4 regions of the Neobacillus sp. S1227 genome follow, and region 4 is predicted to be linked to each of the others. Evidence: riboswitches for the same ligand, from Rfam matches in the RefSeq annotation. Region 4 holds a riboswitch; each other region holds the start of a gene.

Region 1 (7,861 bases), 1.6 Mb from region 4:
CATCTTGTTACTGGTATTCCCTGTCCTGGAATCTATTTTTGTGGTACCAAATTGTCCTTATATGGGCTCTTATGTTTAGTGCCGGATTGATATTATTATTTAGAGTGCCGAAATCTTCTAAAAAAGAAGAACGAATAAAAAGAAACAATAAACAATCAGCTTAATTGAGGAACAAATAAATGCTCCCTATTGTAGTATATGTTTTAAATGAAAATAGGCCGAAAATATACAGGTAGTGAACAAAAACCTGTATTTTCGGCCTATAAAAAAATTAAAACTATGTAAGACAAATAGTTAGTCAAAAACATCTTTCATAAGTATTTTTACTATCAATTATTCAAACCTTTAAAAGAAGTTTATCCAATTCACGTACTTGATCATATGCTTTTAATAGATGTTCCGGTACGAATGTTCTTCCATGTTCCCAAGCATTCTCTTCTACTTCTACTAAAAGCTGTTTCTTTTCTTCTTCTTTGCCATAATAGAGAGTCTTTAAAACTCGTGGATTTTTCCTGAATTCTAAATAATAACCTAGCTGATGATAAAGAATAATTTTCGTAAAGTTTTCATCTGATTCTTTAACTTTAAAGTTAATTTTAGCGTTATATCCGTTAATTTGCAGGTAGTTAAACTTTATTGTATTTGTCGATACGTTATAACTCATTGGTGCAGTGAGTGTATTGCTGAATTCAACATTTATTTTTAGTTTAAGGTCTTTTAATGTCTTTATAATGATCTTCTCAATATTCCAAATATGAAGCATATAATTTTTCCCTTTCTAAAAAACATTTTCAACTCTAATTACTCTTCGTAATTAACTCTACTATTGGAAAAAACTACATAAACAAAGCAAATAGTAAATGGTCATGTTGAAGTTGTTTTAACAATATAATACGCATGCATTTGTAACAAGAGTCATTTATCATAATTTTTGATATGGACTATACTCCCTTTTTCTAAGAAGGCACATAAAAAAACAGCACATACTATAAGACCCTAACGATTTTTCATAATAGGCTCGCATAATATTCATTGTAGATTTTCGTATAGGTACGAGAATTCATAGGCGGAGAATTTCCGGCTAATGTATAATGAGGAAGCTTACCAAGCAAATATAAGCGAAGAAATTCCGATTATGCGCTCTAAATAAGACAAAATCCAAAGATTTGAATCAAATAAACGGAAAAACTTCCTTTATTTTTAAGGAAATAAGAGTATTTCCTAATTTAAACGGAATATTTCCGTTTCAGTTATAACTGAACCTAATAAACAAAAATTGCCAGTATAACCAATTGCATAAGTTATACTGGCAATCTTTTTTACAACATTAATTTAATACGTTTTCCCGGACATTCTCTTCTAATGTCTTCTTCAAGAATAAAGCAACTTCGAGCATACCATATTTTCCAGCTTTTGCTTCGGCATCAGAATTATAGTTTGTGTTTGTATTAATATCGTAAGTATAAATTTCACCATCCGCATTTCTGATGAACTCGATTCCAGCCACCTGAATATTATTGCCAGCTAGAACCTTCTTATATTTTTCTAGGATTTCGTCCTCAAAACCTTCAATGATTTGGAACTTAGGCTTCTCTTCCACTTCTTCTCCGACCGGGCAGAATAAATCGCCAATTTGGCAGGCATCCGCTGGGCAAAGTTCAAAACCTTCCGACGTATCCACCTTAACGGCATAGACAAAGTTTCCTCCTACAAACTCACAACGAGTGATGTAGCTTTCAGGTGATTGAATATACTCTTGAATAAGGGTGATGCCATCGACCGGTTCTTCGAAAGTCGGTCCTTCCACATAAGCTTTTAACGCTTCTACACTATGGAATAATTGAACACCTAAGCCTTTACCGGCACGGTTATGCTTCGTAATAAAAGACTTACCTGCAAACGCCTCTGCAGCCTTAAGAATGCTTTGTTTTCCAACCGCTGCAATCGTTTTTGGCGTCTTCACACCATACTTATTTAACTCTAAATATTGTAAAACCTTGCTAACCTCTAGCTTAAGAGCGCTCGTTCCATTTAACACCGTCCGTCCATGTTCTTCAAGCCAAGCCAATACTTGTCCGGTAAATTCCGCTGCAAAACGATGATCACGAGTATGAGAAGAAGCACTCATTCGGCTATAGAAGATTCCTTCTGGCGGTTCTGTCGATAAATCTAACGTTCCTTCGTCCAAATGCCATTCTTCATAAGGAACACCAAGTTCCTCTAACCTTTTTGTTAAATGGATGGTCCACTCACTATTTTCATGTATCACATATACCTTGCTCATCTTTAAGACCCCTCTCTAGTTGGTTATTAAACTGCGTTTTTGTTCAACTAATGGCATAACCTGCTTGGCAAAGCGTTCCATTTCCTCTAATTGAGGTGAAAATTGTAACAACAATAAGTCTAAGCCAGCTTCTTCATATTGTAAAATCCGATCGGCAATTTGCTCAGGTGTTCCTACTAAGTTCGGCCTTAGGCCTCGATTGGATACAGAGTAATCCTGTAATTGGATTTGCTGCTCTAAGTGTGATTTTGTAGTGAAGTCTTTAAAGCCCGCATAACCGCTAGAATCCTTTACAGTCGTGATTTTTTCAAGCTCAGCTAAAGCCTCCTCTTCTGTATCACGGCAAATAACATATGCAGCCATGCCAAATGAACTAAATGGCGCTTTGCCCGTTTGTTCGCGGCGTGCCTTCATATCGGCTATTTTTCGATCAATCTCTTCCACTGTGCCACCGTGCATCACATAAGCATCACATTTTTCGGCAATGGTCTGCTTGCCTTTTTCACTTTCACCGCCTGCATAAAGAATCGGGTTTGGTCGTTGAACAGGTTTCGGAGCAAGCTTCGTGTCTTTTAAGTCGTAAAATTGGCCGGAAAAATCGAAGGTCTCTTCTGTCCATAAACCTTTTAGGACATCAATAAACTCTTCGGTACGAGCATAACGCTCATCATGTTCCGTAAAAATACCGCCATACTGACGTGCTTCTTCTGCCCACCAAGCAGAAACAACGTTAAGCGTAAAACGCCCATTACTGATTTGATCAATATTCGCTGCCATTTTTGCCGCTACGGCAGGATTATGAAAACCAGGACGAATCGCCGTCATAATTTCAATTTTTTCCGTCACTGCAGCAAGTGCCGCTGCGGTGGACCAGGCTTCAAGAGAATCATGCTCTGGTCCTTTAATATCATTTAAATATAATTCAGCTATTAAGGTAGTCGAATATCCCCATTTTTCCGCTGATTGTATGACTTTCTTTGCATAATCAAAGGTTGGCGGCATATGTTCATTCTCCACATTACGCAACCAGCCTCCAAAAATCGGTAACCAAAAACCATATTTCATTTGAATTCTCTCCTCTACTGTTCTAATTCTCTAGTTTTCCTATTGTTTAAGTATGATTTATGTATATATAAAAAACTCTCCTCCTAAGAAGAGAGTTTCAAAACCCTCTTCTCATCTTTCAAGCAATGCGCTTGATGGAATTGGCACAGTATTCAAAAGAACCTGCTGCCGAGGCTTCAAAGGGCCAGTCCCTCCACCTCTCTTGATAAGAAGAAAATGTACACTTAAAATTTTTAATTTACTATATAGCGATAATAGTTTAAATTCATAAAATTGTCAATAAAATATTTCTAGACCCGAAATAAACAACTTATAAACACGGAAGTGGAACCTTTCAACCAATAACAGCTGCGATAAAACAAAAAAACCAACCTCTTTATTGGCTGGTTAGATAAGCAAACCTTTTTTTCTCCTAATTCCCTTAACTGTTTCAATAAAGACCATGAGTGAATAACCAAAAAGGAAAATTAAAAATAATACAATACCATAAAAATATAAAGTAGCCTTATAGCCAATTGGGGCAATTATTTGAAGCGATGTAAACAGAAAAATAATCAAATATAGTTCAAATAAAATAAGAAAACTTAAAAACAGAAGATACGGTATAACTATTTTTTTATGGAAAATCTGTCTTAAAGTAAAACCTTCCCACAATAAATCAGCTATTCGTCTCAAGTATACCCCTTCTTACATCCTTTTATATATTATATTCTGAATTTTTTGTAAATATCCTTTAAAATAATTGCATTTCCGGCAACAAATTTTAAGTGATTTTTCCTTCTTCTCATTGCATCCTGTTAACAGAGAGGAATGTGCTGCTTAAGGATTTGCCCGGTACGGGGAAAACAACGAAAGTAAAAGCATTTGCGAAGGCCCTTGACTGTCATTTTTCAAGGATTCAGTGGATCGATGTACAATCAAATATTTCAGGGAGCTTTGGTACCCAGCTCCCTAACTTTTCTACTTTTCTATTATACATATCCGTTTATAGTTAAAAACCCCTAATCTTCCATAAAAATTCGTGCATAGTATTCCGTTTCTTCATCTAGTTTATTGTCTCTTTTCAATTCCTCAATAGTATCTTTTCGGTCATCTGCAACTACTTGAAAACTACCCGAAATATTTGGTGTTTTCCCTTTGTTTTTATCCATACTTTCACTCCTGCCTTTCATCTTATTTATATATGCTTCAAGCATTTTATAAAAAAGCCTTGGAACTAATATCGGTCCGGTAATGCGCTCCTTCAAAAGAGATCTTTTCTACGGACTGGTATGCCAAATTCCTCGCTTCTTTCAAGGTATCCCCTATTGCAGTAATCCCAAGAACACGTCCACCGCTGGTCAGGATTTTGCCCTCCTGTTCAGAGGTGCCAGCATGAAAAACGATCGCCGGATCAGCAACCTGATCCAATCCATGAATGACACAGCCTTTCTCGTATGGGCCCGGGTAGCCGGCAGAAGACATAATTACGCAAACAGCCGACTTGTCTTTCCATTTCACGTCTACTTTTTCTAATTCACCGGAGATGCTTGCGATTACGATATCAAGTAAATCTGTTTCTAAAAGAGGAAGAACGACCTGTGTTTCCGGATCACCAAAGCGTGCATTATATTCAATCACCTTAGGCCCTTCCTTGGTCAGCATCAATCCCGTATAAAGAATCCCCTCAAAGGGGCAGCCTTCTGCTTCCATTCCTCTTACTGTTGGGAGGACGATTTCTCGGACAATCCTTTCAACCAGGGATGAATCAATTTGAGGTAATGGCGCGTATGTTCCCATTCCACCTGTGTTAGGCCCCTCATCGCCATCAAACACAGGCTTATGATCTTGTGCCGGAACCATTGGCTTCACAGTCGTCCCATTGACAAAAGCGAGCAAGGTCATTTCTTCTCCTTCCAGATACTCCTCGACAACCACTCTTGCTCCAGCCGAACCAAACGTGACTTCTTTCATCATACTTTTTAGCGCTTCCTCAGCTTCATCCAGTTTATTTGCTACAACGACACCTTTTCCCGCTGCTAAACCATCTGCTTTTATGACGATTGGCGCCCCCTCACTGCGAACGTAGGTTAGGGCCTCCTCATAATCTGTAAAAGCAGCATATTTGGCAGTAGGAATTTGATATTTTATCATTAGTTCTTTTGCGAACGCCTTACTGCCCTCAATCATCGCTGCTTCCTTTGTAGGGCCATAAATCGCTAATCCCTGTTTTTTAAAATAATTGACAATCCCCTTTGCAAGAGGCTCCTCTGGTCCTACAAACGTAACATCTATTTGTTCATTTTTTGCAAAATCTGCTAATTTTTCGATTTCTGAAACAGAAACCGGTATACATTTCGTTAATGCTGCGATTCCCGGATTGCCAGGAGCACAAAAAATTTGTTCAATCTTGGGACTTTGAGACAATTTCCACACAATGGCATGCTCACGGCCGCCTCCCCCAACAACTAACACCTTCATTCTGCCGATCCCTCCTAGTGTTTATAATGTCTTATGCCCGTAAACACCATGGCGATTCCATGCTTATATGCCGCTTCAATGGATTCTTCATCCCGGATGGAACCACCTGGTTGAATGATGGCAGTATTACCTGCCTTTGCGGCTTCCTCGACCGTGTCCGGCATCGGAAAAAAGCATCGGAGTCTAAGAAGGAACCTGCCGCTTTTCCTCCGGCTAGCTCTATCGCTTTTTTTGCCGATTCCCACCCGGTTCATTTGGCCAGCTCCAACCCCAATTGTTTGAAAAATGATTTCAACTTCAAGCTTCTCTAATTCCTTTGCAAGTTCGACGATTTGCCCAGATCGGAAACACTAATCAAAGCCTTTGTCATTTACTTCCTCGCTATTCGCTAGACGATGGATCACTTCCGGTAATAATTGGTGCTCCATGGCTTGAATCCTTTTTACTAATGTTTCTCTGGTCTCATCCGGGGCAACGGTGACAGCTTGTTGGGCGATAATAGGACCTGTATCCATCCCTTCATCTACATAATGTACCGTCACACCGGTCACCTTGACCCCATAATCAAGCGCTTGGCCAATGGCATCCTTCCCTGCGAATGCAGGCAATAAGGACGGGTGGACATTGATGATTTTTCTATCAAAGGCCATGAGTAAAACCTGTCCTAACAGTCTCATATACCCAGCCAATACGATAAACTCAACCTGCCTTTGTGATAACTCTTCAAGTATCTTTTCTTCATAGGCTCGTTTGTCTAAAAAATCTTTCGCTTTAAACGTAAACACTGGGATCCCTGCCTCCCTTGCTTTCTGAACCGCAAGGGCTTCGGGGCGGTCGCTGACGAGTAAAACCACTTCAACGTTGGTGATTTTTTTCGATTGGATCGATTCCAGAATCGCTGAAAAATTAGAACCCGTACCAGAAGCAAAAACGGCAATCTTCATATCTACTCCTTCTTAAATACGACGTCTTCGGTACCTTTTTGCACAGTACCAATCACAAACGCATCTTCACCCAACGATTGCAGATGCTCCATAATGCCCTCGGAATCTGCGGAATCTACGACCAGAATCATTCCAATTCCCATATTAAATGTCCGGAACATATCATAATCGGAAATTTTGCCCGCCTCTTGGATAAAGGTGAAAATTTTCGGAACCGTCCATGATCCATCCCTAATTTCTGCTTGTAATCCCTTAGGAAGAATCCGTGGAATATTATCGTAAAAGCCCCCGCCTGTTACATGTACCAGACCAAAGACATTGTATTTCCGGATCGTTGAAAGGACGGATTTCACATAAATTTTTGTTGGTTCCAGTAATACTGGTCCCAGTTCAGATTCTAGTTCATCCACATAGTCATGTAAGGATAGCTTGGCATCCTCCAATAGCACCTTACGGACAAGGGAAAATCCATTGCTATGTACACCACTAGAAGCCAGCCCAATAAGGACCTGGCCTTCCTTTACTTTCGTTCCATCAATCAAATGTTTTTGATCCACAATGCCTACCGTGAATCCGGCAATGTCATATTCCCCATCTTGGTACATACCCGGCATTTCAGCCGTCTCTCCGCCGATCAGGGCACATCCAGCCTGTTCACATCCATCAGCAATTCCTTTCACGATAGCTTCAATTTTTTCGGGGATGATCTTGCCGCAGGCCAGATAATCTAGAAAAAAAAGGGGCTCGGCCCCTTGGACGATGACATCATTTACACACATGGCCACAGCATCGATTCCAATCGTATCGTGCTTGTCCATGGCAAAGGCAATTTTCAATTTGGTCCCTACCCCATCCGTACCGGAAACAAACACCGGCTCTTCCATTCCTGTTAAGTTCGGCTTAAAAAGAGCACCGAACCCTCCTAATCCGGTTAACACCTCTGGACGGAAGGTTTTTTTCACATGCTTTTTCATTCTTTCAACTGCTTCATTGCCTGCATCTATATTGACACCCGCTTGACGGTACGCCTCACTCATCCGGTTCACTCCTTTACGGTAAACTTGCAGAGATGTCCTGCATGGTTAACTTTTTTAATCCCGAACGCATA
Region 2 (7,861 bases), 2.3 Mb from region 4:
GAAGCAGAGAACCGTCTTCATGCACAAAAAGCAATTTTAAAACTTTTACTAGGCTAATAGGAAGGAAAAAATTTTTTCTTTCCTAATGTATATAATCAACTTCGCCTCATGAACGGTTCCGGGGGCTTGCCAGTTAATTAGATTTCTTAAAAAATTGTCTTTATTTTTTTGAGATTTGTTGTATAATAATACCGTTGAATGAATTTAAATACACAGTAGATATAAGGAGCGTTTATAATGGCAAAGGAAAAAATCGTATTAGCCTATTCAGGCGGTTTAGATACATCCGTTTCGGTTAAATGGATCCAAGAAAAATATGGCTATGATGTAATCGCGTTAGGACTGGATGTCGGCGAAGGAAAAGACTTGGAAGCTATTAAAAACAAGGCACTGAATGTTGGGGCGATCAAAGCCATCATGGTAGATGCCAAAGAAATGCTAGCAAAGGATTATATTATCCCTGCCTTAAAGGCTAACTGCTTATATGAAGGCAAATATCCCCTTTCTTCTGCGCTATCAAGACCGTTAATTTCTAAATTATTGGTTGATGTAGCAGAGCAAGAAGGAGCAGCGGCGGTTGCTCATGGCTGTACTGGTAAGGGAAATGACCAGGTTCGCTTTGAAGTTTCCGTACAAGCATTAAATCCAAGTCTAAAGGTTGTCGCACCTGTTCGTGAGTGGGGGATGACCCGTGACGAAGAAATCGCTTATGCCGAGGAGCATGGAATTCCGATTCCAGTTGATTTAGACAATCCATTCTCGATTGACGCTAACATTTGGGGACGTGCCTGCGAAGCTGGAGTTCTCGAGGATCCTTGGGCAGAAGCACCTGAAGCGGCATACGATTGGACTAACCCAATTGAATTAGCTCCGGACCAGGCTGAATACATTGAAATCGGATTTGAACAAGGTGTTCCTGTATCACTTAACGGTGAAACTTTACCGCTTGTTCAATTGATTGAAACATTAAATTCCCTTGGCGGCAAACATGGTGTTGGCCGTATCGACCACATCGAAAATAGATTAGTAGGGATTAAATCCCGTGAAGTATACGAAAACCCAGGAGCACTTATTTTAATCAATGCTCACAAAGAATTGGAGTTCTTGACATTACCACGTGAAGTAACTCAATTCAAAACACAGGTAGACCAGCAAATGGCAAAAATCATTTACGAAGGTCTTTGGTACTCACCATTGAAAGCGGCGCTTGATGCGTTTATCGACGAAACTCAAAAGGTTGTTTCCGGAACTATCCGCGTGAAGCTTCATAAAGGTAACCATACGGTTGTCGGCCGTAAATCCGTTCACAGCCTTTACAATGAAGAGCTTGCTACTTATACAAAAGGCGATGCTTTTGATCATAATGCAGCAGTTGGTTTCATTAAACTTTGGGGTCTGCCAACAAAGGTATATTCTGAGGTTAATAAAAAAGAAGAATCTGTTGTGAAACAATAATCTTATTTGAAAAATAAATTTGGAGTGCCCTCGAAGCTGTTTCGGGGGCAATCTTCTTACATTTAGGAGGAGCAAGTGATGTCTAAGCTATGGGGCGGACGTTTTACAAAGGAAACCAACAAATTAGTGGAAGAGTTTACAGCTTCGATTTCCTTTGACCAAAAGCTGGCTAAGGAAGATATTGCAGGAAGCCTTGCTCATGTGCAAATGCTAGGTGAATGCGGCATTATCCCGATCGAAGATGCGGAAAAAATTAAAAACGGCCTTCTGCTGATTAAGGAAAAAGTAGACCGTGGCGAGGTCGAATTTTTAGTTGAAGATGAAGACATTCATATGAATATTGAAAGACAGCTAATCGAAGAGATTGGGCCTGTTGGCGGGAAACTACACACTGGCCGGAGCCGGAACGACCAAGTCGCGACTGATATGCATCTTTATTTAAGAACAAAGACAACTGAGCTGATCACGTTGGTTGAAGAGGTCCAGCAGGCGATTATCGGACAAGCGAAGGAGCATGTGGAAACGCTGATTCCGGGCTATACGCACCTGCAGCGTGCCCAGCCTGTCTCATTCGCCCACCATTTATTGGCTTATTTTTGGATGTTTGAACGCGACAAGGAGAGACTGCTTGATTCATTGAAACGGGTAAATTGGCTGCCGCTTGGTTCCGGGGCGCTGGCAGGAACAACATTTCCGATTAATCGTGAGATTGTTGCCGAGCAGCTGGGCTTTGAAACCATCTATCCAAATAGCATGGATGCCGTCAGCGACCGCGACTTTATCCTTGAATTTCTGTCGATTGGCTCTATTATCATGACACATATTTCTCGTCTTTCAGAGGAATTGGTTATTTGGTCAAGTCAGGAATTTCAGTTTGTCGAGCTCGATGATTCGTTCTGTACAGGGTCTAGCATCATGCCGCAGAAAAAGAATCCTGACGTACCGGAGCTTTTGCGCGGAAAAACAGGCCGCACGTATGGCAATTTGATGGGCTTGCTGACTGTTCTGAAGGGTCTTCCGCTCGCATATAACAAGGACCTCCAGGAAGACAAGGAAGGTATGTTTGATACGGTGACAACCCTAGAAGGCTCATTGAAGCTTTTGGCACCGATGATTGAAACAATGACCGTTCGCAAGGATGTCATGCGAAAAGCCATCAATAATGACTTCTCAAATGCTACTGACATTGCAGATTACCTTGTCCGCAAAGGATTGCCATTCCGTGAGGCTCATGAAGTGATTGGAAAAATTGTTCTTTATTCGATTCAATCCAGCAAATTTCTGTTGGATTTAACGCTGGACGAATATCAGCAGTTCAGTACGCTGTTTGAAGATGATATTTATGTTGTTTTGGCGCCGGAGCATGTAGTTGCGGTCAGAAACAGCTTTGGCGGAACCTCACCAGAGCAGGTAAGAGAGCAAATTAAACTTGCTGAGAGAAAACTTGAGCAGTAAGTGTTTAAATAGGTAATCATAGTACCTTTTTGGAAAAGAATTAGTAAGATAACTACAATTAAAGTCAGCACCCCTGCTGGCTTTTTTTATTGCCCAAATATATGGAAGTCATTTCATTTGTATAAAATGCTAGATTATAAGATAATTCAATATGGAATATAACTTCCAATAACCATCCAGGAGGCGAAAAATGAAACTTAGAGTATCTGTTGTTCAGTACCATCTTCACACGATCAACTCATTTGAAGAATTTGCCGCTCAATGTGAGCATTATATAAAAACCGCCGAGGAATTCGGGGCTGAATTTGTCCTTTTTCCTGAATTCTTTACTACGCAATTACTTTCCATTGGAAATGGTCAAGGACAAAGCCTGACCATCAATGACCTGCCAAGCTTCACCAACCAATACCGTGAACTCTTTATCAAATTTGCAAAAGAATCCAACATGCACATCATCGCAGGGACCCATGTCCTCGAAAAGGATGGCAAGCTTTACAATACTGCTCATTTATTTTACCCAGACGGCCGCGTCGGCGAGCAGGCCAAACTGCATATCACCCCAACAGAGGTTAAAGAATGGAATATGGCAGCAGGGGACTCGTTTCAAATTTTTGAAACTGAAAAGGGAAAAATTGCTCTGTTAACCTGCTATGATATTGAATTTCCAGAAATCGTTCGGATGGCGAAGGCGAAGGGTGCAGACGTGATTTTCTGTCCATCTTGCACGGACGACCGCCACGGCTTCCACCGCGTTCGTTACACAAGCCATGCCCGAGCGATTGAAAATCAGGTATATGTGGTGTTAACAGGAACGGTTGGAGCGCTGCCTACCGTTGATTTCATGCGGGCAAACTTTGGTCAGGCAGCCGTTATCACTCCAAACGATATCCCGTTCCCGCCAAAAGGGCTTTTAGTAGAAGGGGAAATCAACAACGACATGGTCGTAACAGCCGATCTTGACCTGGAACTTCTATACGAAGTTCGTGAGCGCGGTTCTGTAACCACTTGGCGCGACCGCCGCACCGATTTATATACAGATTGGAATTAAAATGAGGGAGGGCTATTCATGTATCGAAGTGAATTTTACGTCTATGATCAGGACCGGCCGCTGCCGGTTTGCATACGTAATTACACAATAGAGGACTTTGATCAGCTCATCGAAATCCAGTCCGAATGCTTCCCGCCTCCTTTTCCATCTGAACTTTGGTGGAATAAAGAACAACTAACCAACCATGTCACACTGTTTCCGGAAGGGGCATTGTGCGTTGAAATCAATGGGGAATTGGCGGGCTCTCTGACTGGAGTTTGTGTCGAGTTGGACCCTTCTAATCACAGCCATACATGGGAAGAAGTCACCGACCACGGCTATATCCGCAACCATAATCCGAACGGCAATACCCTCTACATTGTCGATATCAGTGTTCGTCCGAAGTACCGCAAGCTAGGGCTCGGAAAATTAATGATGCATGCCATGTACCATGTGGTCATTGAAAAAGGATATGACCGGCTGCTGGGCGGCGGGCGGATGCCAGGCTTACATAAGGTGTCTGACAAAATGACGCCGGAAGAGTATCTCGAAGCTGTCATTAAAGGCGAACTGAAGGATCCTGTCGTCACCTTTCTCCTCCGCTGCGGGCGTGTCCCAATCGGTGTCGCCAGAAACTATTTAGAGGATGAAGAATCCCTCAACAATGCGGCATTAATGGAATGGAAGAACCCATTTAAATAATTTTGAAGGGGAATCAGAACCAATGGAATTTAAACGCATTACCAATATTGAAGACCCAAATTTTAAAAAGCTTCACGAATTAATGGGACAGATTTTTCCACCAGAAGAGGTCCTTGAATATGAGTTGTGGAAAGAACCGTTAGAAGACCCAAGTATCCGCGTATTCGTTGCCATCCATGAGGAACAGGTCGTCGGCGCCACTGAATACCGCTATTATCCGGACTGGAACATTGCAATGACCGACTTCACCATCATCAGCAAACCAGGCATCTCGCTTGGCCGTTTTTTAGCTGAGAATCGTTTGAAAGACCTAAAACAGCTTGCTGCCCAAAACGGCAATGAGCTTTTCGGTATGTTTGCCGAAATCTATGACCCATACCGCGTGGAGCACCACGAATTTGGCGGCGTGAAGGTCATGGACCCGTACGTGCGCCGTGAGGTTCTGTCCCATTTGGGCTATAAGCGCCTTGACCTTTCCTACCTTCACCCGTCCTGGGAAAACAATGGGGAAGCAGTGTCTGGCCTAGATTTATGCTTCATGCCGATTAAGGAAGAAATCACTGAAATTCAGGCATTACTTGTCAAAGATTTTCTAACAACCTACTATTCGGTGCTTTCCAACAAACCGCAGCAATGGCTGGACATGGTTGAGAAATTAGCAACAAAAGAAACGGTTGCTCTTTTGCCACTTTAATATTGACAACTCTTGAAAATTCAGATATTATACTTTTTATATATCTTTGGAAATTTAATGAAAAATCAAATAAATATCTCTTATCCAGAGCGGCGGAGGGACTAGGCCCGATGAAGCCCGGCAACCTTCAAGGTTTTCCTTGAAAAGGTGCTAATTCCTGCAGGTTATTTATAGCCTGATAGATAAGAGGAGGAATAAAGCCCTCTTCTTATGAAGAGGGTTTTTATTTTTCAAATAATTAAAGGGGTGGCAGACATGTCTGTAATTAAAGTGGCAATTCTCGGGTTCGGTACTGTTGGGGAAGGGGTTTATCGGACCATTCAATCACATGGCAGTGAGCTAGCGGCAGAATTAGGGAAGGAAGTAGAGGTTGCTGCCGTCCTTGTTAGAAATAGGCAAAAACCGCGGGATATTAGCGGGAATGTTCTGTTGACAACCGACTTCCAAGAAATTCTGCAATTGCCGAAGCTTGATGTCGTGATTGAGTGTATCGTGGATAAAGACCCGACTTTTTCCTATTTGAAAAAAGCAATCCAACGGGGCTGCCACATCATTACAGCGAATAAAGAGATGTTTGCCCACCACGGGAATGAGCTTATCGATTTGGCAGAACAGCATCAGGTGTCGGTTGGTTTTGAGGCGACAGTGGCCGGAGGGATTCCGGTCATTCAAACGCTTGGACAGCTTTTAAAAATTAATCGTGTCCAGCGGATCCTGGGAATCCTAAATGGAACGTCCAATTTCATCTTGACCGAGATGCGGGAAAAGCAGCAGTCATTTGCCGAAAGCTTGCTGCGGGCACAGGAAAATGGCTATGCCGAGGCGGATCCGACCAATGACGTGGAAGGCTATGATGCTTTTTATAAAACAATGATTCTCAGCAGGCTGGCTTTTGGCGAGGAGCCAGACTGGCGTGATGTTGAACGGGTAGGGATTACAACAATTACAAGTGAATTGATTGAAGCAGCGCAAAACTTAGGTTTAAGGTTTAAACATATCGCGGGCATCTGGAAGTCTGGCACCCGCATCCAGGCATCGGTGAGACCGGTTCTAGTCGGCTCTGAACACCCTTTTTACCATGTTGAAGGGGTGGAGAACGCGGTGAATGTGAAATCTGATATTGTTGGGGAAATCACCCTTCAAGGACCTGGTGCAGGTATGTACCCAACTGCTAGTGCCATAATCGAGGATTTGGTCCATGTATGTCAAAGCCACGTGACTAGATCTAATTATTTGAAAACCTCAGGAGAGGACATAGAGTTGAAAAATGAACACCATAGGGAATACTGGCTGGTCCAAGGTCTGATCCAAAAATATGGCAGTCCCGCCATTACACTGGTGGATGAAATCTCTGAAGGAATCTTTGTCCTAAAGGGTACCAAAAAAGACATCGAGCAGCTTGCGCAAAGACAACCATCGGTTCAATATTTTTCGATCCTGGGTAAGGAAGAGTTAGTTAGGGGTATTGAGGAAGCAAAGGCATTATAGGGTTGGTTTGAGGGGCATCTTTTATGTGATGCTCCTTTTGTTATGAATGGACATTCGTTTATCCAGTGTTTTTTCCACATCTAAAGTCCTGTATTTATAGGTAGTCCACAATGTTATGCACATTATCCACAATTTTGAAAGCGGTTATCCACCGTTAATTATTAACAGAAAAGCTGATTGTAAAAATCAGATTTTATAAGGGGTTAATTGGTGTTGTCCACATTATTAACATTGTTCACAAAAGAGGAGGGGGAACGTGCTGTATTGCGTTCACAATCTCTTCATATATCTAACATTAATATGTTAAGAAACTGTGAAAGCCGTTGTTTTTTCAATAGCAGGAGAGTATATTAAAAGTGTAAAGAAGATAGTGAAGCAATTCACAAAGACTTCCTTACAAGACACAGCTAGCTGATCAATCCCTTTCATAAGGGAATAACTTAAAGTTAAATTTGTGAAACACTTCACAAAAAACTATGGAGATGATTATGATGAGATGGTACAAAACTCCTTACGCAGCAGTTGTTTGGACAGTATTACGTGTTTGGCTTGGATTACAATGGATAGAAGCAGGTTATCATAAGCTAACTGGTGGTTTCGATGCCACGGGGTTCCTAAAAGGGGCAATGGCAGCAGCAACTGGCGAACACCCTGCGGTTCAAGCATGGTATGCAGATTTCTTACAGCAATTCGCTATGCCTAACGTGGGAATTTTTAATACATTAATACCTTGGGGTGAAATGTTAGTCGGTCTTGGCTTAATCGTTGGTCTTGCAACAATCCCAGCCCTGATTGCCGGTGCATTTATGAACCTGAACTTTATGCTGGCGGGTACGACAAGCACTAACCCAATTCTTTATACGGCCGCGATGATTCTGTTATTCGCTGGTGCAGGAGCTTACTACTTCGGGCTTGACCGATATGCAGTTCCTTTTATCAAAGGCTATTTCAAAAAAGCTCATGTAAATGAGGTAAAAACGCAATAAGGCAGCACCAATTAATAATCGTTAACTCCCCCTTTAAATACATTAAAGAAGCAG
Region 3 (7,861 bases), 2.2 Mb from region 4:
AGTGTTAACGTGACACCTGAGATGATACCGGATCTGGCTTCAAGTAAAAGAACATCCTTTATTATCATCCACGGTGTTGCACCGGCTGCAATTGCCGCTTCGATGACACCTTTATCTATTTCTCTTAAGGCAGTCTCCACGATTCTTGCGAAAAATGGAATCGCGGCAACCGACAGTGAAACACTAGCAGCGGTAGGTCCTATGGTACTGCCAACTAGCAAATTAGTCAGCGGAAGCAATGCTACTAATAAAATGATAAATGGAATCGAGCGAACCATATTGACAATAAAACCTAAAATATTCTGGACGGCTCGATTTTCCATAAATAAACCTTTGTCGGTTATGTAAAGCAAAATCCCAACCGGCAAACCGATTACTGTTGAAACCACTAACGATATCGCAATCATATAGATGGTTTGAATAAACGCTTTATTGATATCCGGAATCAGCTCCATCAAATGTGCAAAATCAAAGCCCATTGTGTAGCACCTCCACTTGTGCGGCCCGGCCTTCGATATACTTCAGGGCTTTTTCGATTTCTTCCTTTTGCCCTTTTAGCTCCATGATGAAAATACCAAGCGGCGATTCCTGAATATATTCTATGGAGCCATGCAGGAAGTTTCCTTTTACATTAAATTGTTGAAGAGTATCAGAAATGACTCCCTCTCCAGCAACTTTACCTTTGAAGGTCACTTTAACAATTGGCCCCTGGCAATTATTTAGAATCACTTCTGGAATCTCAAGGGATACAACACTTTCGATAAACTCTTTTGTCAGTGCTGCTTGGGGATGGGCAAAAATATCGTATACCGAACCCTCCTCAACCACTTTTCCATCCTGCATAATTGCCATACGGCTGCAGATTTCCTTAACAACATCCATTTCGTGGGTAATTAACACGATAGTGATGTTGAGTTCTTTATTTATTTTTTTCAAAAGATTTAATATTGACTTGGTTGTTGTTGGATCAAGTGCTGATGTGGCTTCATCACATAGGAGCACTTTAGGATTATTGGCAAGTGCCCGCGCAATGCCGACACGCTGTTTTTGGCCGCCGCTTAGCTGGGATGGGTAGACATTACGTTTATCAGAAAGGCCTACCATTTCGAGTAGCTCTTCGACCCTGCCTCTAATTTGATCCTTCGGCATGTTAGCTGCCTTTAAGGAAAAAGCAATGTTTTCATACACAGTTTTTTGGCTTATTAAATAAAAGTGCTGAAATATCATGCCGATTTTTAAACGGGATGAACGTAATTGCTCTCCTTTAAGGGAGGTGAGGTCATTGCCATCGACCTTTATGCTTCCCGATGTGGGGCGCTCCAAAAGATTGATACATCTGAGTAAGGAGCTTTTTCCAGCACCGGAATAGCCGACGATTCCGAAGATTTCACCTTCTCTAATGGTGAGAGATACATTATCCACACCTTTGACTTCACCTTTTTTCGATTTGTAAACTTTGGTAAGGTTTTTTATCTCAATCATTTTTGATTACCTCATTTTTCCGATATCTAAACTAGACTTTAGGCCTACATAAAAAGCCCCTTTCATCTGAAAGGAGCTCGAAATAGACATTTCGGCGGCTTATCTTTCAGAATGAAATCATTCTGCAGGAATTGGCACCTTCCCTTTTCGGGGGTTGCCGGACGTCATCGGGCCATGTCCCTCGGTCTCTCTGGATAAGAAAATTAAATTAACAAATAATTAAGTTATATTAAGATACTACAAATCTATTCTTATTTTGTCAATCGTCTAAATTATAATGTAATTTAATAGACAGCGTTTTCAATATTGCTATATCAACTTTATTATTGTTTTTAAAATTTTTTTTAAAAGAAAAAAGCTCTTCGAATGAAAAGCTCTTTGTATATAACATTAGGTTAAAGCACCAGCAACACTATAGTTATGAATATCAATTTCCATTTGTTTTCCGAGTGCTAGTTTAGCAAGTTCTGCCCCCAAGTACGGTCCGCTTGTTAATCCAGATGAACCTAAACCATTTGCCACTAAAATCCCTTCAAAATCAAGCAGCCCCCCTATTACAGGAAGAAAACCTGGAGTAAATGGCCTAAAACCTACCCTTGTTTCCAAAATCTTTCCACTCGCTAGGCCTGGAGCAATTGCTAAAGCTTTATTTAAGATTTCTTGGACTCCACCCGCCGTTACACTATTATCAAATCCTGCATCATTTTCGTGTGTTGCTCCAATTACAACACGACCACCTGCAAATGATAGTATATATTGATCAGATGGCGGCATGATAACTGGCCACGAATTTGTACTCATGTCTGCAATATGTAAATGGATGATTTGCGCCTTTTGCGGCCTTACCAAAAATTCAACGCCCAGTGGTCCCAAAAGTTTTTTTGCCCATGCCCCTGCTGTGACAATGACTCGATCAGCAAAAAAAGATTGATCAGATACTTTAACCCCTATGACTTTATTATCGTTACTAATTAATGAGGCATCTCCTTTAACAACTTGGGCTCCATGCTTTACTGCAGCGTTTATAAGTGCATTACGTAAAGCCCGGCCATTTACACGTGCCCCGCCACTAACATATACCGCGCCAAATTCTTCCGACAACGGCGGAAAAAGTCGATTTGTCTCTGCTGGAGACAAAATCGTAATTTCACCGATTTCGGGAGCATCCTCTCGGCGGGTTCGCGCCCGTTCTGCCATTTGTTCCAACTTTTCAGCATCACCATGAATACTTAATGCTCCAACTCGTTTGTAGCCCGTTTCTATTTCCCCTTCCCCTTCAAGCTGTGCGATTAATTCTGGGTAATACCGGGCCCCTCCTTTAACCAACTGATACCAAGCTTTATTACGCCGTTGGGACAACCATGGGCAAACGATCCCTGCTGCTGCGTCAGTGGCTTGACCTGGGTCTTGCCGGTCTACAATGATAACTTTGGCTCCCCATTTGGCAAGGTGATAAGCAGCAGATGCCCCCAATATACCTGCTCCGATTACAATTACCTTTTGCATAACTCACCTCATAGATAACAAAAACTCAGTCATATAGACTGAGCTAAGTAGATACTATATATTTTACACCAAATGCCATACTGCTTTAAAGTTTCTCTGTACGCTGCCTTCTCTCCGCTACTTGCTCACAAACCATATTATACATAACCTCCACACCTTTTTCCGAGGCTTCGAAGTTAAATGCATTTTCAACGTTTATTCCTAAATTATCCGCTTGCTCCTTAGCATCGATGTTTGCACCCAAAAAGATAAATTCCCAATTATATTTCTCCTGTTGATGCTTGATTAATTCTCTCACTTTTTCATAGGTAAATTCTGAGCTTGCATTTTCTAATCCATCAGTGGTGATAACAAATATCACCTTGCCAGGCCGCTTTTCTATATCCGTTTTGGATAAACGATACCCTACATCAAGGATTGATTTCCCCACTGCATCCAACAATGCAGTCATACCTCTTACATAATAATCTTGATCCGTGAGTTTAGCCTTCTTTGCCTCAATTCCATTCCACAATATTTCATATTGGTCATCAAACAAAACAGCAGTGACAAGAGTTTCCCCTTCCAGCTTTATCTGCTTTTTAATAAATCTATTAAACCCGCCAATTGTATCGACTTCGAGCCCAGCCATCGACCCGCTTCGGTCAAGCAGGAAAATAACTTCAGTCAAATTCGTGTTCATCTCTATCATCCTTTCACTATAGTTTATAAAATAATAATAGAGATTTTTATTTGAAAATTGGTCGCCTGATAAGCGACATTTCAAGGGAGAGAGAAACATGCTAAATCATCAACTTTTAATAGAATTGCAGGAATATGTTGAGAGTAGCTTGAACACCGTTACATACTCTATGATGGAGCCTAATGAAATACATAGTATCGAGTTAGAGGACTTTATCAAAAACAAACGCCAGCCGACCTTTAAACAAACTCTATTTAAATTGATAGATAAAAAAGGTGCTGCAGATTCAGAAATATATAAAAGAGCAGGACTAGACCGCAGACACTTTTCAAAAATCCGTTCTAATCCAGAATACCGTCCAAGAAAAAATACAGTGATAGCCCTAGCAATTGCCCTTGAACTAACCAAAAAAGAAACCGACAGACTCTTAAGTTCGGCCGGTTACTCTTTATCTGAGAGTGATACCTTTGATTTAGTCATTCAATTTTGTCTAGAGAAAAAAATTTATGATGTCCATGATGTTAATCATGCGCTGGACTATTTTAGCCTGAAGCCATTGATAGGTGTAACAGAATAGGTTCACAGGAATGCACGTTTCCTGCTTGCAATCCATCTAAAAGATAAAGGGGTGCCTTTTCCTGGCTTTCCCCCATATCTCAACCTCTTATTCTTTTGATGATGGAAGATTATCGGCAGTCCCCAACTGCTGTGGTAACTCATCGTCTAATATTAATTGTTCAGCCCTTCCCTCAGTGGGCTCCACTAATTGAATTTCTTTTTCCGGAGCAGGAAATGATTTTTCTGCCACCAGTTGCTCCAAACGATCGACTCTTTCCAGTAGACGGGCGTGCTCTTCCCCTGTCAATCTGGCCTTGGAAGAATAATACGGGTCATTTACCCACCAGTCCATGCCTATTTCTCTTGCCTTATCAACTGAGGCCACCAACAGCCTGATTTTGATTGTTAATAAATCGACATCCGCCAGGGATATTTTAATATCACCCGCAATGACGACCCCTTTATCCAGGATTTTTTCCAAAACCTCAAGCAAATTTGAAGATTGAGGTGCATGCTGAATGGGCATAATATCTCTCCTGTCGTTAGTCTTACAATAATCTTCCCAGCGGGCCAAGTTCTATATTTAGTTCTTCTTTTTCTAATCCAAAGACAATCTTTAACTCTTCCATTTTTTCTTCCAATCTCATCAGTGTCAGCCCTAATTCCTCCAACTGTTCATCCGTAAGCGAATCACTTTCCACTCTCCGCATAGCCTGACGTTCCATCAGCTGGCGAAGCAATTCGATAATCGTCAGGACTAATTTAGCTAACCCTTGCTCCACACTATTGGAGTCTAGCGGCAAGCGTTCCATTTTCTTTTCCCTCCCTGCTATTCAAACGTTCATAGGAACCAAACGCACTTTCAAAAGATGATATAAGCAGCTTTAGGTCGACAATGATTAAGTCAATATCAGCAATAGAGATCAGGATTTCTCCCCGTACGACCACACCTGTATCAATGATTCCATCTAATAAATCCAAAAGCGTCACTTCTTTATTTTCTAAGGGATGATACCGTTCCATTACACCTTCTCCATTACAAACTTAGCGAAGTGGTATGGCGGCCATGGTCCTGTTACCTGAAATGTACATCCAAATACTTCATAGCTTTTTTCTATTTCAGCCATTTTATTTAAAAATTGTTCCACTTTTCCTTCGAGAATAAGAAAATCATAATTTCCGACCATTTCATCTTTTCTTTCCGTTACTTCTTTTCCCCAATTTTGGCGGAGATTTGAATCATCAATGACGGATTCCAGCTGGAGTAAAATCTCCTGACGCCATTTGGCTTGCTCTCTTTCGTATTCTTCAGCGACTAATTGATCAAGCTTTTTTCTCATCAAGAATTGCTTTCCCTTAGGCATTAAGGCTAATTTCCGCCTCATCTCCGTGATAGCTGAATTATTCTTTAATACATACGATAAAGCCAATTCCTTATCACAAAACAGTTTCAAATTCCATTCTTGTTTCCCCTTAAGATAAGTAAGTTTTTCTAGGAGTAAATCATATTGGCCGGTCAGCAGGCTTTCCAAATTACCATCGTTTTGAAAAATTGTACAAAAAGACATCGGAAGAATCGTAAAATTTCGCTGAAAGTCTGCAATGATTTCATGATGATGAAACGCTTTTTCCTGCAGCCATTTAGCATCTTTTAGTTGAAGATCAATGTGTTGTTGGGAATAGTTAGTGGCACTTACTGGGGTAACGAGAGCTGCTATATCTTGAAAAGTTTTTATATTAATGGGGCTGTTATCAATTCCTAAAACGTCTGGAACCTCTGATTTCTGCAGTTCCTCTGCTAAGCAGACTCCGTACACATAAATGAATTCTTTGTTAACCTCTGTATGAGTCATAATACCTCCTCCTTTAAAACCCTTTACTCATTCTTTTCTTTTTCTTTTGCTGTTTTATAGCGGTTAAGCAGTTCTTGTTCCTGCACTAAGTAGGTTTCTTCGTCTAGTTCCCCCATTTCGTACGCCAGGTGCAATTCCATTAACTGCTGTTGAATATACGGAATATTGTAAAGCTCCTGCTCAGCTTCTTCCTGAATTTTTTCGCCTAGTTTTAGTAACGATCGAATGGGCAGTGTAAATAATTTATGAATCATGGTTTTCTTCAATCCTCAATCTAATATTGACAAAGTTATACGCCGGCCATGGACCTGAATATTTAAATTCCGCCTTATCCTTCCAAGATTCATATAATTCGTTTACCTTTTGGTCAAAGGCTTCCTCTTGTTCCCGGTCTACTAAAAAAGCGGCATTCAATAAAATTTTCCCGGGAATGGTATTATTCTGCTTGCCTGCTTCTGCTAATTCCAATAATGGTTCATAGATTTCCATACCTGCTTGTGCTTCAAGACCTAATACAAAGTTTTGGGCTAGTTCCCCCAATTGGATTTGCTCGTAAAAAGAACCGGCGGCTGTGAGATCCTTTTTCCCAGATTTCCATTCATTTAAAATTGGGTCCCTTGCTATTTCTTGTTCTACCCATTCCCGCCTGACCATAACCTTTAGACCAACTTCCATCTTGTTTTCTAATTCTGCAAACAAGTTTTCAAAATGATCATGTAAACGCTCCATTATAAGCAATACATCTTTATCAGAATGAAACACATTTCCAAAGCTCATCGGAATGACACAATATTGTTTCATTACCTCTGTAATGGTTTGTTGATGGACAAATAAATGATGACGGTCCGGTAATACTTCTCCATTTGCCTTGGCAGCAACCATCGCGGTATTCTTGTAATGGATTGTAAAAATCTCGCTTTCCTCTCCGTTAATCGTTACTTTGCCAAATGTTTTTGAGTTTGTTTCACGAATGGCACAGAAGACATACACTCCGCTTTGCTGGTCCATTACCCCTCTTCCCCTCTCAACATTTCCCGTAATATTAGCTCCTTAATTTCTGTATGCTTCAAATCAGGAAAATTTTGATTCACCGGTCTTGTTAATACATCACGGCAAAGTGCCTGATAATCTTTATTCCCAGGGCTAACCGGTATTTTTGCCTCCTTTGCAATCGTGGCAATCATAAGTGAAGCCCGCAGGCTCGGGCAAAATCGATTACCGCAGGATCTTAGATTGGAAACAAGTCTTACCACCTCTTTTGCTTCAGCTTCGCTAATTTCAGTTTTCTTTCTGATTATTTCTGCCTCTGTTTCTTTGTCACAATAATCAAGGTTAATCGTTATTAGCCTATCTAAAAGCGCATCTTGGGTATGAAAGGTCCCTGCATATTCATCTGGATTACTTGTAAAAATGATGGAAAAGTTAGGATGGCATTTTACAAACGTTTCCTTTTCCTTCCCGTAAACTGGGAGGATTTTCTCCTCTAATAGGGCTAAAAATATATTATTCGTTTCTGGGCGAGAACGTGAGAACTCATCGTAAATTACGATATGGCCGTTTTTCACTGCATCAATCAGCTGCCCCTGAACCCAAATCGGTTTAATTTCTTTCTCCGTTTTATAGACTGACCGAATATAATTATCTACTACCTCTCGTTTAACGACACCATAATGATGGCCCAACAAATCTTTGTTTGACATTTCATGGTGCCCGCGGATAATAGTTACCGGTCTGTTAAATTGCTTTGCGATATATAAAGCCAAGCTTGTCTTCCCTACAC
Region 4 (7,861 bases):
TAACGTGTGTAGACCCATTAAATGGGATTGTAGGCCGATAATGTTGCGGTCCCGACAGGATATATGGATAAGCGGGCGCATTCCTAGTTCTTTTTTTACTAGATAGCCTAAAGATTCATTGGAAATCCTCACTTGCGCAAGAGAATTATCTGCTAGTGTAATCGCATCAATGCCGGCTTCCTTTAAAGCCTTAGCGCCTTCAAAAAACTTCTTTGTATCAAGCTTTCTTGGCGGATCTAATTCAACGATAACTGATGGCCGTTCCTTCACAATTTCTTGAAGAGGGGCGTAATCTCGCTTTGCAGGACGATCTTCAACTATGATTTTCTTTGGTTTTAATTCTACTACTTTTTCCGTTACCGGGGTGCTGTTTTTTAATTCTGTGGCAAATGCCCTGATATGTTCGGGGGTAGTGCCGCAGCATCCTCCTAAAAGCCGGACACCTTGCTTGCGGAATTCAGCCGCTGACCTGCGGAAGTAGTCAGCATCACCATCATAATGGAACTTTCCATCCGTATAAGCAGGGAGACTGGCGTTTGGATAGGCTGAAAGAAAGGCTCGCTTAGGCAGTTCGATTTGTTCGAGCGCAACCAGCATATGATGCGGGCCAAGTCTGCAGTTTAAGCCGACAATGTCCGCGCCTAGCCCTTCAAGTCTCTGCAATGCCTCATTTACTGGAGTACGATCCTGCAATATTCCCGGTTCTGCAAGAGAAACCTGGGCAATAATTGGCAGTTGTGTCTCCTTTCTGGCGATGGTAAGAACGGTTTCGAGTTCTTCCAAGTCATAAAAGGTTTCGAGTAAAAGGCCGTCAACACCCTCTAATAGAAGGCAATACAACTGTTCCCGAAAGCTCCGTTTAATTTCCTCGATCGGAATGGATTTGGGCTTGATGCCACGGTTGCCGCCCAAGGTACCGAGCACGTAGGCGCGGTTCTCGGCGGCTCTTTTGGCAATCTGTACAGCAGCGCTGTTGATATCCTTGACGGAATCTTCCAGGCCGTACCGTCCAAGCTTTAAATAGTTGGCCGCATAAGTGTTCGTTTGAATAATATCGGCCCCTGCATCAATATAGGCTTTATGGATATTCTGAATTTGCTCAGGGCGAGAAAGATTCAATTCCTCAAAACAGGAATCTTTTCCATAGGAATAAAGCATTGTTCCCATAGCCCCGTCGGCAATTAAAATTTGACTTTGTAATTTTTCTAGAAGACTCATCGCTATTCTCCTTAAGAGAGCTTATTTCACCTGTAGCTTTTCCAAGGCTTGTGAAAAATCCTTAATCAAGTCTTCAGGTTTTTCAAGTCCGACTGAAAGTCGCAGCAGACTGTTTTTAATTCCCCTTTTTTCCCTTTCTGCTTGCGGCATGGCGGCGTGAGACATTTTTGCCGGATAGGACAAGATTGATTCTACTGCACCAAGACTGACCGCAAAGACAGGAATTTTTACATTTGACACAAAATTCCGAAGGGCATCCTCGTCAGCCAGTTCAAATGAAAGAACAGCACCCGCACCGCTTGCTTGAGCTTCCTGTAATTCCTTCTCTGGGTGATTTTCAAGTCCTGGATAATATACCTTTTCAATAAGCGGATGCTCTTCTAGGAATTTGGCAATCTCTAATGCGGCTTTCTGTGATTGCTCAAGGCGAACATGAAGAGTTTTTAAGCCTCTCATCACAAGCCAGGCATCCTGTACGCCGAGTACTGCTCCAAACGAATTTTGAAGAAAATAAAGCTGTTTCGCCAATTCCTCGTCTTTAACGACCGCAAGTCCTGCTACCACATCGCTGTGTCCTGAAAGAAACTTGGTGGCACTGTGAAGGACAATATCCGCACCAAGCTCTAATGGCCTTTGCAGAGCAGGGGTAAGGAAGGTATTATCAACAAAAGTCAGGGCGCCAATGGACTTTGCCAGTTCGCTGATGGCTTTGATGTCAGTCACCTTCAACGTCGGGTTGGATGGTGTTTCGACATAAATGGCCTTTGTGTTTGGCTTAATTGCTTGTTTGACTTGTTCAAAGTCGGTCATATCGACAAAGGTATGTTCAATCCCGAAACGTGTCAATACTTGCGTAACCATCCGATAGGTCCCGCCGTATACATCCTCTGTCACAATCACATGATCTCCAGAGGAGAGAAGCAAAAAGGCAGTGGAAATGGCAGCCATTCCTGAAGAGAAGGCAAATCCGCGAACTCCGCCTTCCAGTTCTGCAATAATATCTTCTAATGCTTCCCGAGTTGGGTTTAAACTGCGGGCGTAATCGTATTTTCCGAAACTGTCAATTTCAAATTGATGAAAGGTGGATGCGTGCTGGATTGGAACACTGACCGCTCCTGTTTGTGCATCCATTTTATGACGATTATGAAGAAGCTTTGTTTCAAAACTAAATTCCTCGTGTCCCATCAAACATTCACTCCTTCAACTAATTTTGCAAAAGCTTGCTCTAGGTCAAAAATGATATCTTCTGCGTCTTCAATTCCTACTGAAAAACGCAATAAACGGTTACAGACGCCTTTTGCAATCCGGATTTCTTCAGGAATATCGGCGTGTGTCTGGGTCGCCGGATAGGTGATAAAGCTTTCAGTTCCGCCAAGGCTTTCGGCAAATGAAATTAATTTTATGCTTTGCAGGAACGGATTTACCCACGTTTCATCTTTTAAACGGAACGAAACCATTCCGCCTCTTCCAGGGTAAAGCACATCGGCTACCGCATCGCTATTAGATAGAAATTCGACTACCGCTTTAGCGTTTTTCTCATGTCTTTCCATACGAAGTGATAATGTTTTCATCCCGCGCATTAACAGCCAGGAATCGAATGGGCTTAAAACAGCACCAGCTCCATTATGATGGAAAGCTAATGCTTCACAAAGCTCCTTGCCTTTAGCTACAATAAGCCCTGCGAGCACATCGTTATGTCCTCCAAGGTATTTCGTCGCACTATGCATGACAATGTCTGCACCAAGTGCAATCGGCTGCTGCAGCAGCGGGGTGTAGAAGGTGTTATCCACAATTAACAATACGCCGTGATTCTTGGCAATTTTAGCTATGGCTGCAATATCTGCCTCCTGCATAAGCGGATTGGTTGGTGTCTCTAGGAAGATCGCCTTTGTCTGTGGAGTAATGTTCTTCTCAACCTCTTCTGGGTTACAGGTGTCGACATATTGACTTTTCAATCCCCATTTTTGAAAGCCCTTTTCTAATAAACGGTAGGTTCCGCCATATAAATCCTCGCTAACCAGCCATTCATCACCAGACTGAAATAAGGAAAGAATTGTTAAAATTGCCCCCATTCCAGAGCTGCAGGCAAAGCCTTGATCTCCGCCTTCTAAATCGGCGATAGTTTTCTCAAGCAGCTGGCGTGTCGGATTTCCGGTTCGAATATAATCAAAGCCAGTTGACTGTCCAATCCCCTCGTGCCGGAATGCAGTTGAAAAATATACTGGGGGATTAACGGTTCCTGTTGTAGTTTCACTGCGGTTCCCAATTTGAGCAAGTTTCGTATCGATTTTATACATGGTTGTCTACACTCCTCATTAATATTAAAAAAAGGCCTTCTATAAGAAGAAGACCTTTGCATGTACAACACATCTGTCACTCTTCTTATCTCGCAAATTTGTAACAATTTGCAGGACTTAGCACCGTTTCAATGAAGGTCATTGAAGGTTGCTGAGGTGTCACCGGGCCCTTCCCTCAACCTCTCTTGATAAGAACATATTAATATTTAGATTATTTATAAAATTTACTACACTAAATGAATGGTGTCAATGTATTTTCTTTATTTTCTAATTAAGTTATTTAAGGAAGCGCTTTATTGCTTTTTTTCCCAGAGTTTAAATTTAATATAGTTAATGTATTCTCGAAAATCATCTTTGTCTATTCCATCTTCAATAGCTTTTTCAATAATTTTTTTCCACTCTTCATCTAATGGTTCATTTTCATTAGAATCAAAATCATCTCTATCAAGTCCTGTTAATAAATATTCAATAGAAACATCCAAGGGTTTAGTAACTTTCGTTAAAAAATAAATAGATGGATTTTTATTTAGGTTCCTTTCAATATAACTTAGATATGATTTTGAGACATTTGCAAGTTCAGCAAGCTCTGTAATAGATAAGCCTTTTTGTTTTCGTAAATTTTTTATTCGTTCGCCAATCATAGTAATCTCCTCTTTACCCAAATTTTCAAATTAATCATCAGTTTCAGGAATAGACCTGAAAGAAATTAAAAAACTTTTATTTGGCAGCTATGAAATACCAAAAATAGGCCGTAATGTAAAAATGTTTGCGGGAAAAATCCATTCAGAAAAAATTTTCTATATCCGGGGGTCAGTATTGCTCTTCATCTGTCGTAGTCACTAGCAGGAAGTTGAAGGGAATTCTATTTGTAATACAAGGAAGAAATAATTTGTTTTTTCTTTAAGAATGATTTCTTTACTATTTATATTTATTCTTGGACAATGAAAATTTCACAGTTAATGATATTATAACTTACAATTAATTCTTTTTAAAGAACAAATTAACGATTGAAATTACGAAGGTAGTTGATTTTATATTGGATTTTTTTGGGCTATTGCCGAAATGTTCTTTATTAGGAACGTTTGGTTGTTGTTGGAAATATTTATCTAATGCTGTTCTTTACGAAGAACACTTTGTTTGTTATAATGTGGATATCGAAGTAATAGGAAAAAAGATATGGGGAAATTGGCCAATGATTATATTGTTGGTGTTTTTTGAATAAAAATGTTCTTAATAAATCATTTTTTACTATTATTTAATGAATGGAATGTTAAATAAGTAATAGGTGAGGTCTCCTAACCATTATCAATGGAGACACTCGGTCATGCTGTGGGTTGAAATAAACCTTAGACGCTAGTCGTCAAGAGTGTGACGTGAGGGGGGGTTGGATGCCCCATTTTTAAATTAAAGCTTCTGAATATCCTGCTTCAGAAAGCTGGGTATTCAAAAGCTTTAATTTAAGATGCATTAAACTATTTTTTATGTACTTAAAAGGGGAGAGATTATGACCTATCGTCAAAGGCTGTCATTATTTTTTCTAGTTGATTCATGTGTTGTAATAATAGTGTTATTCATAAGTAGATTTCTAGTTGACGCAACAACAAATGTATTTACCAATCTGAATATCGTCACTTCAATCTCCATTTTATTAAGCCATCACCTCTTTTCTATTATTTTTAAACTCTATAAAAAAGCTTGGCAATATGCCAGTATTGGGGAGTTGCTCGTTATCTTCAAGGTGGTTACATTCACAATCATGACGGCGGCGGTTTTGCAGAAGCTGTTCTTCATTAAAATCGATTTCAGGCTCCTGGCAGTCATCTGGTCCCTTCATATTTTGTTTATTGGCGGCTCCAGATTTTGCTGGCGGATGTTTCGTGATTCCATCATCAATAAAAACCAAAATAAAAGCCTAACACTGATCATTGGCGCAGGATCAGCAGGAACAATGGTTGCAAGACAGCTTTTAAAAAATCGGGACACACATCTTCTTCCAATAGGCTTCATTGATGATGACCCCAAAAAACAAAAGCTTGATATTCTGGGTATTCCTGTAGTCGGGGGAGTTCCTTCGATAGAATTGGCGGTTCGAGACTTAAATATTAAAAACATTATTATAGCTATTCCCTCACTTAGCAGAAAAGACTTAAATGTTATTTTTCACGAATGCGCCAAGACGGCTGCTAAAACGCAAATCCTTCCGATGCTAGAGGATTTGGTGACCGGAAAGATATCTGTTAATCAGTTTCGCGATGTTCAGGTAGAGGATCTTTTGGGAAGGGAGCCAATAGAACTCGATATGGCCTCCATTTCAAAATACACCACGGGGAAAACGGTCCTAGTTACAGGTGCCGGTGGTTCGATTGGATCAGAAATTTGCCGGCAAGTTGCCCATTTTAATCCAAAAAAATTAATTCTTTTAGGCCATGGCGAAAATAGCATTTATACAATTGAAATGGAACTAAAGGAAAGCTTTAAGGGATCACCTATTCAATTCATTACTGAAATTGCCGACATTCAAGATGATATAAAAATAGATACGATTGTACGAATGCACAAGCCGGATGTTGTCTATCACGCAGCGGCTCATAAACATGTCCCCTTAATGGAACGCAATCCTGAGGAAGCAATAAAAAATAATCTGATTGGCACAATCAATATTGCAAATGCTGCATCTGCTCATGACGTAGAAACATTTGTGATGGTCTCCACCGATAAAGCAGTGAATCCTACAAGTGTAATGGGGGCTACGAAAAGATTGGCAGAAATGATTATTCAGTGGATGGCTCAACAAAGCAGAACAAAGTTTGTCGCCGTAAGGTTTGGAAATGTTTTAGGCAGCAGGGGAAGCGTTATTCCATTATTCAAAAGACAAATTGAAAGGGGAGGTCCAGTTACCGTTACCCACCCTGACATGGTTAGGTATTTTATGACTATACCTGAAGCTTCTAGACTGGTCATTCAGGCTGGGGCCCTTGCCAATGGTGGGGAAATATTTGTGTTAGATATGGGGGAACCGGTAAAAATAGTCGATCTCGCCAGAAATTTAATCAAGTTATCGGGAAATTCCGTGGAGGAGATAGGGATTGAATTTACTGGAGTAAGACCGGGGGAAAAGCTGTTTGAGGAACTATTAAAAGAGGAAGAAGTACATGAAGAGCAAATTTATCCGAAAATTTATGTAGGCAAATCCTCTGACTTATTAATAGAGGAAATTGAAGAATTACTTACTCATTTCAATAGCCTTGAGAGACAGGAGATAAGGGACAGGCTTTTAAAAATTGCTAATTATAAAACAGTTCCCATGCCCCCTGTCCAAACCATTTCGGGCTAGTTAAAGTATTGCCCGCTTCCTAATAAATGGCAGGATGATAGATTTAAAACGGTTATTGGAGATTAAATTTTGGGGGTGTTTATTTTGCAGCAAACAACCAAGAAAAGTAAAGTTCTTCTTTCTCCTCCCCATATGAGCGGGGTAGAAATGAAATACATCCATGAGGCATTCGAATCTAATTGGATAGCACCGTTAGGTCCAAATGTTGATGAGTTCGAAAAAGAAATAGCCAGTTTTACAGGTGTCAAGGGTGCTGTTGCCCTAAGTTCAGGAACCGCTGCCATCCATTTAGCCCTTTCATTATTGGATGTTCAAAAAGGGGATATCGTGTTTTGCTCAAGCCTAACATTTGTTGCGTCTGCCAATCCCATTTTGTATCAGGGAGCGGAGCCAGTTTTTATCGACTCGGAACCAGATACATGGAATATGTCTCCGGCCGCACTTGAGAAAGCATTTTTTGATGCTGCTGCTATAGGTAAACTTCCAAAAGCTGTCATCGTCGTAAACCTATATGGGCAATCCGCCAAAATGGATGAGCTTGTTTCCATCTGCCGGAACTACGGAGTTCCCATTATCGAAGATGCAGCTGAGTCACTAGGGGCCACATATAAAGGAAAGGCCAGCGGAACATTTGGAGAATTTGGAATCTTTTCGTTTAATGGCAATAAAATTATAACAACATCAGGCGGAGGCATGCTTATTTCCAATCATTCTGAAGCACTGAACAAAGCCAGATTTTTTGCAACACAGGCCAAGGATCCAGCCCCGCATTATCAGCATAGCGAAATAGGCTATAACTATCGAATGAGCAATATTTTGGCCGGACTTGGGCGCAGTCAGTTAAGTGTTTTGAATGAAAGAGTTTATGCAAGAAGAGCCATTTTTAATACTTATCAGCAGGAGTTAGCTCATCTTCCAGGTGTTTCTTTTATGCCGGAATTAGAGAACGCATTTTCTACTCGGTGGCTGACGGCACTAACTATAGATGAAGGTAAAACCGGCGTCTCCATAA

What was found. Region 4 has a riboswitch for S-adenosylmethionine ahead of ACZ5AE_RS23910 (methionine biosynthesis PLP-dependent protein). Riboswitches for the same ligand answer to the same signal wherever they lie in the genome.
Region 1: another riboswitch for S-adenosylmethionine. It lies ahead of ACZ5AE_RS15910 (LLM class flavin-dependent oxidoreductase); the one in region 4 lies ahead of ACZ5AE_RS23910 (methionine biosynthesis PLP-dependent protein).
Region 2: another riboswitch for S-adenosylmethionine. It lies ahead of ACZ5AE_RS06310 (homoserine dehydrogenase); the one in region 4 lies ahead of ACZ5AE_RS23910 (methionine biosynthesis PLP-dependent protein).
Region 3: another riboswitch for S-adenosylmethionine. It lies ahead of ACZ5AE_RS06080 (methionine ABC transporter ATP-binding protein); the one in region 4 lies ahead of ACZ5AE_RS23910 (methionine biosynthesis PLP-dependent protein).

What each region holds. Positions count from the first base shown of each region.
Region 1 covers NZ_AP038276.1:3,166,153-3,174,013, forward strand. Annotated here, with positions in the region: gene ACZ5AE_RS15900 (hypothetical protein) at 338-763, opposite strand; gene ACZ5AE_RS15905 (ATP-grasp domain-containing protein) at 1,328-2,284, opposite strand; gene ACZ5AE_RS15910 (LLM class flavin-dependent oxidoreductase) at 2,300-3,349, opposite strand; SAM riboswitch class I at 3,458-3,561, opposite strand; gene ACZ5AE_RS15915 (AAA family ATPase) at 4,162-4,344, shown strand; gene ACZ5AE_RS15920 (hypothetical protein) at 4,351-4,500, opposite strand; gene purD (phosphoribosylamine--glycine ligase) at 4,547-5,809, opposite strand; partial or broken gene purH (bifunctional phosphoribosylaminoimidazolecarboxamide formyltransferase/IMP cyclohydrolase) at 5,824-6,087, opposite strand; gene purN (phosphoribosylglycinamide formyltransferase) at 6,160-6,753, opposite strand; gene purM (phosphoribosylformylglycinamidine cyclo-ligase) at 6,756-7,790, opposite strand; gene purL (phosphoribosylformylglycinamidine synthase subunit PurL) at 7,804-7,861, opposite strand, start outside.
Region 2 covers NZ_AP038276.1:1,252,642-1,260,502, forward strand. Annotated here, with positions in the region: gene argF (ornithine carbamoyltransferase) at 1-57, shown strand, start outside; gene ACZ5AE_RS06285 (argininosuccinate synthase) at 238-1,455, shown strand; gene argH (argininosuccinate lyase) at 1,534-2,910, shown strand; gene ACZ5AE_RS06295 (carbon-nitrogen hydrolase family protein) at 3,101-3,958, shown strand; gene ACZ5AE_RS06300 (GNAT family N-acetyltransferase) at 3,977-4,639, shown strand; gene ACZ5AE_RS06305 (GNAT family N-acetyltransferase) at 4,662-5,333, shown strand; SAM riboswitch class I at 5,411-5,522, shown strand; gene ACZ5AE_RS06310 (homoserine dehydrogenase) at 5,589-6,821, shown strand; gene ACZ5AE_RS06315 (DoxX family protein) at 7,313-7,807, shown strand.
Region 3 covers NZ_AP038276.1:1,200,143-1,208,003, reverse strand. Annotated here, with positions in the region: gene ACZ5AE_RS06085 (methionine ABC transporter permease) at 1-479, opposite strand, end outside; gene ACZ5AE_RS06080 (methionine ABC transporter ATP-binding protein) at 469-1,482, opposite strand; SAM riboswitch class I at 1,579-1,683, opposite strand; gene ACZ5AE_RS06075 (NAD(P)/FAD-dependent oxidoreductase) at 1,873-2,988, opposite strand; gene ACZ5AE_RS06070 (vWA domain-containing protein) at 3,074-3,670, opposite strand; gene ACZ5AE_RS06065 (hypothetical protein) at 3,768-4,247, shown strand; partial or broken gene ACZ5AE_RS06060 (gas vesicle protein) at 4,464-4,754, opposite strand; gene ACZ5AE_RS06055 (gas vesicle protein K) at 4,777-5,040, opposite strand; gene ACZ5AE_RS06050 (gas vesicle protein) at 5,012-5,251, opposite strand; gene ACZ5AE_RS06045 (GvpL/GvpF family gas vesicle protein) at 5,251-6,081, opposite strand; gene ACZ5AE_RS06040 (gas vesicle protein GvpG) at 6,105-6,335, opposite strand; gene ACZ5AE_RS06035 (GvpL/GvpF family gas vesicle protein) at 6,325-7,089, opposite strand; gene gvpN (gas vesicle protein GvpN) at 7,089-7,861, opposite strand, start outside.
Region 4 covers NZ_AP038276.1:4,748,752-4,756,612, reverse strand. Annotated here, with positions in the region: gene ACZ5AE_RS23920 (bifunctional homocysteine S-methyltransferase/methylenetetrahydrofolate reductase) at 1-1,218, opposite strand, end outside; gene metC (cystathionine beta-lyase) at 1,240-2,403, opposite strand; gene ACZ5AE_RS23910 (methionine biosynthesis PLP-dependent protein) at 2,403-3,515, opposite strand; SAM riboswitch class I at 3,598-3,710, opposite strand; gene ACZ5AE_RS23905 (helix-turn-helix domain-containing protein) at 3,809-4,156, opposite strand; gene ACZ5AE_RS23900 (polysaccharide biosynthesis protein) at 5,020-6,849, shown strand; gene ACZ5AE_RS23895 (DegT/DnrJ/EryC1/StrS family aminotransferase) at 6,982-7,861, shown strand, end outside.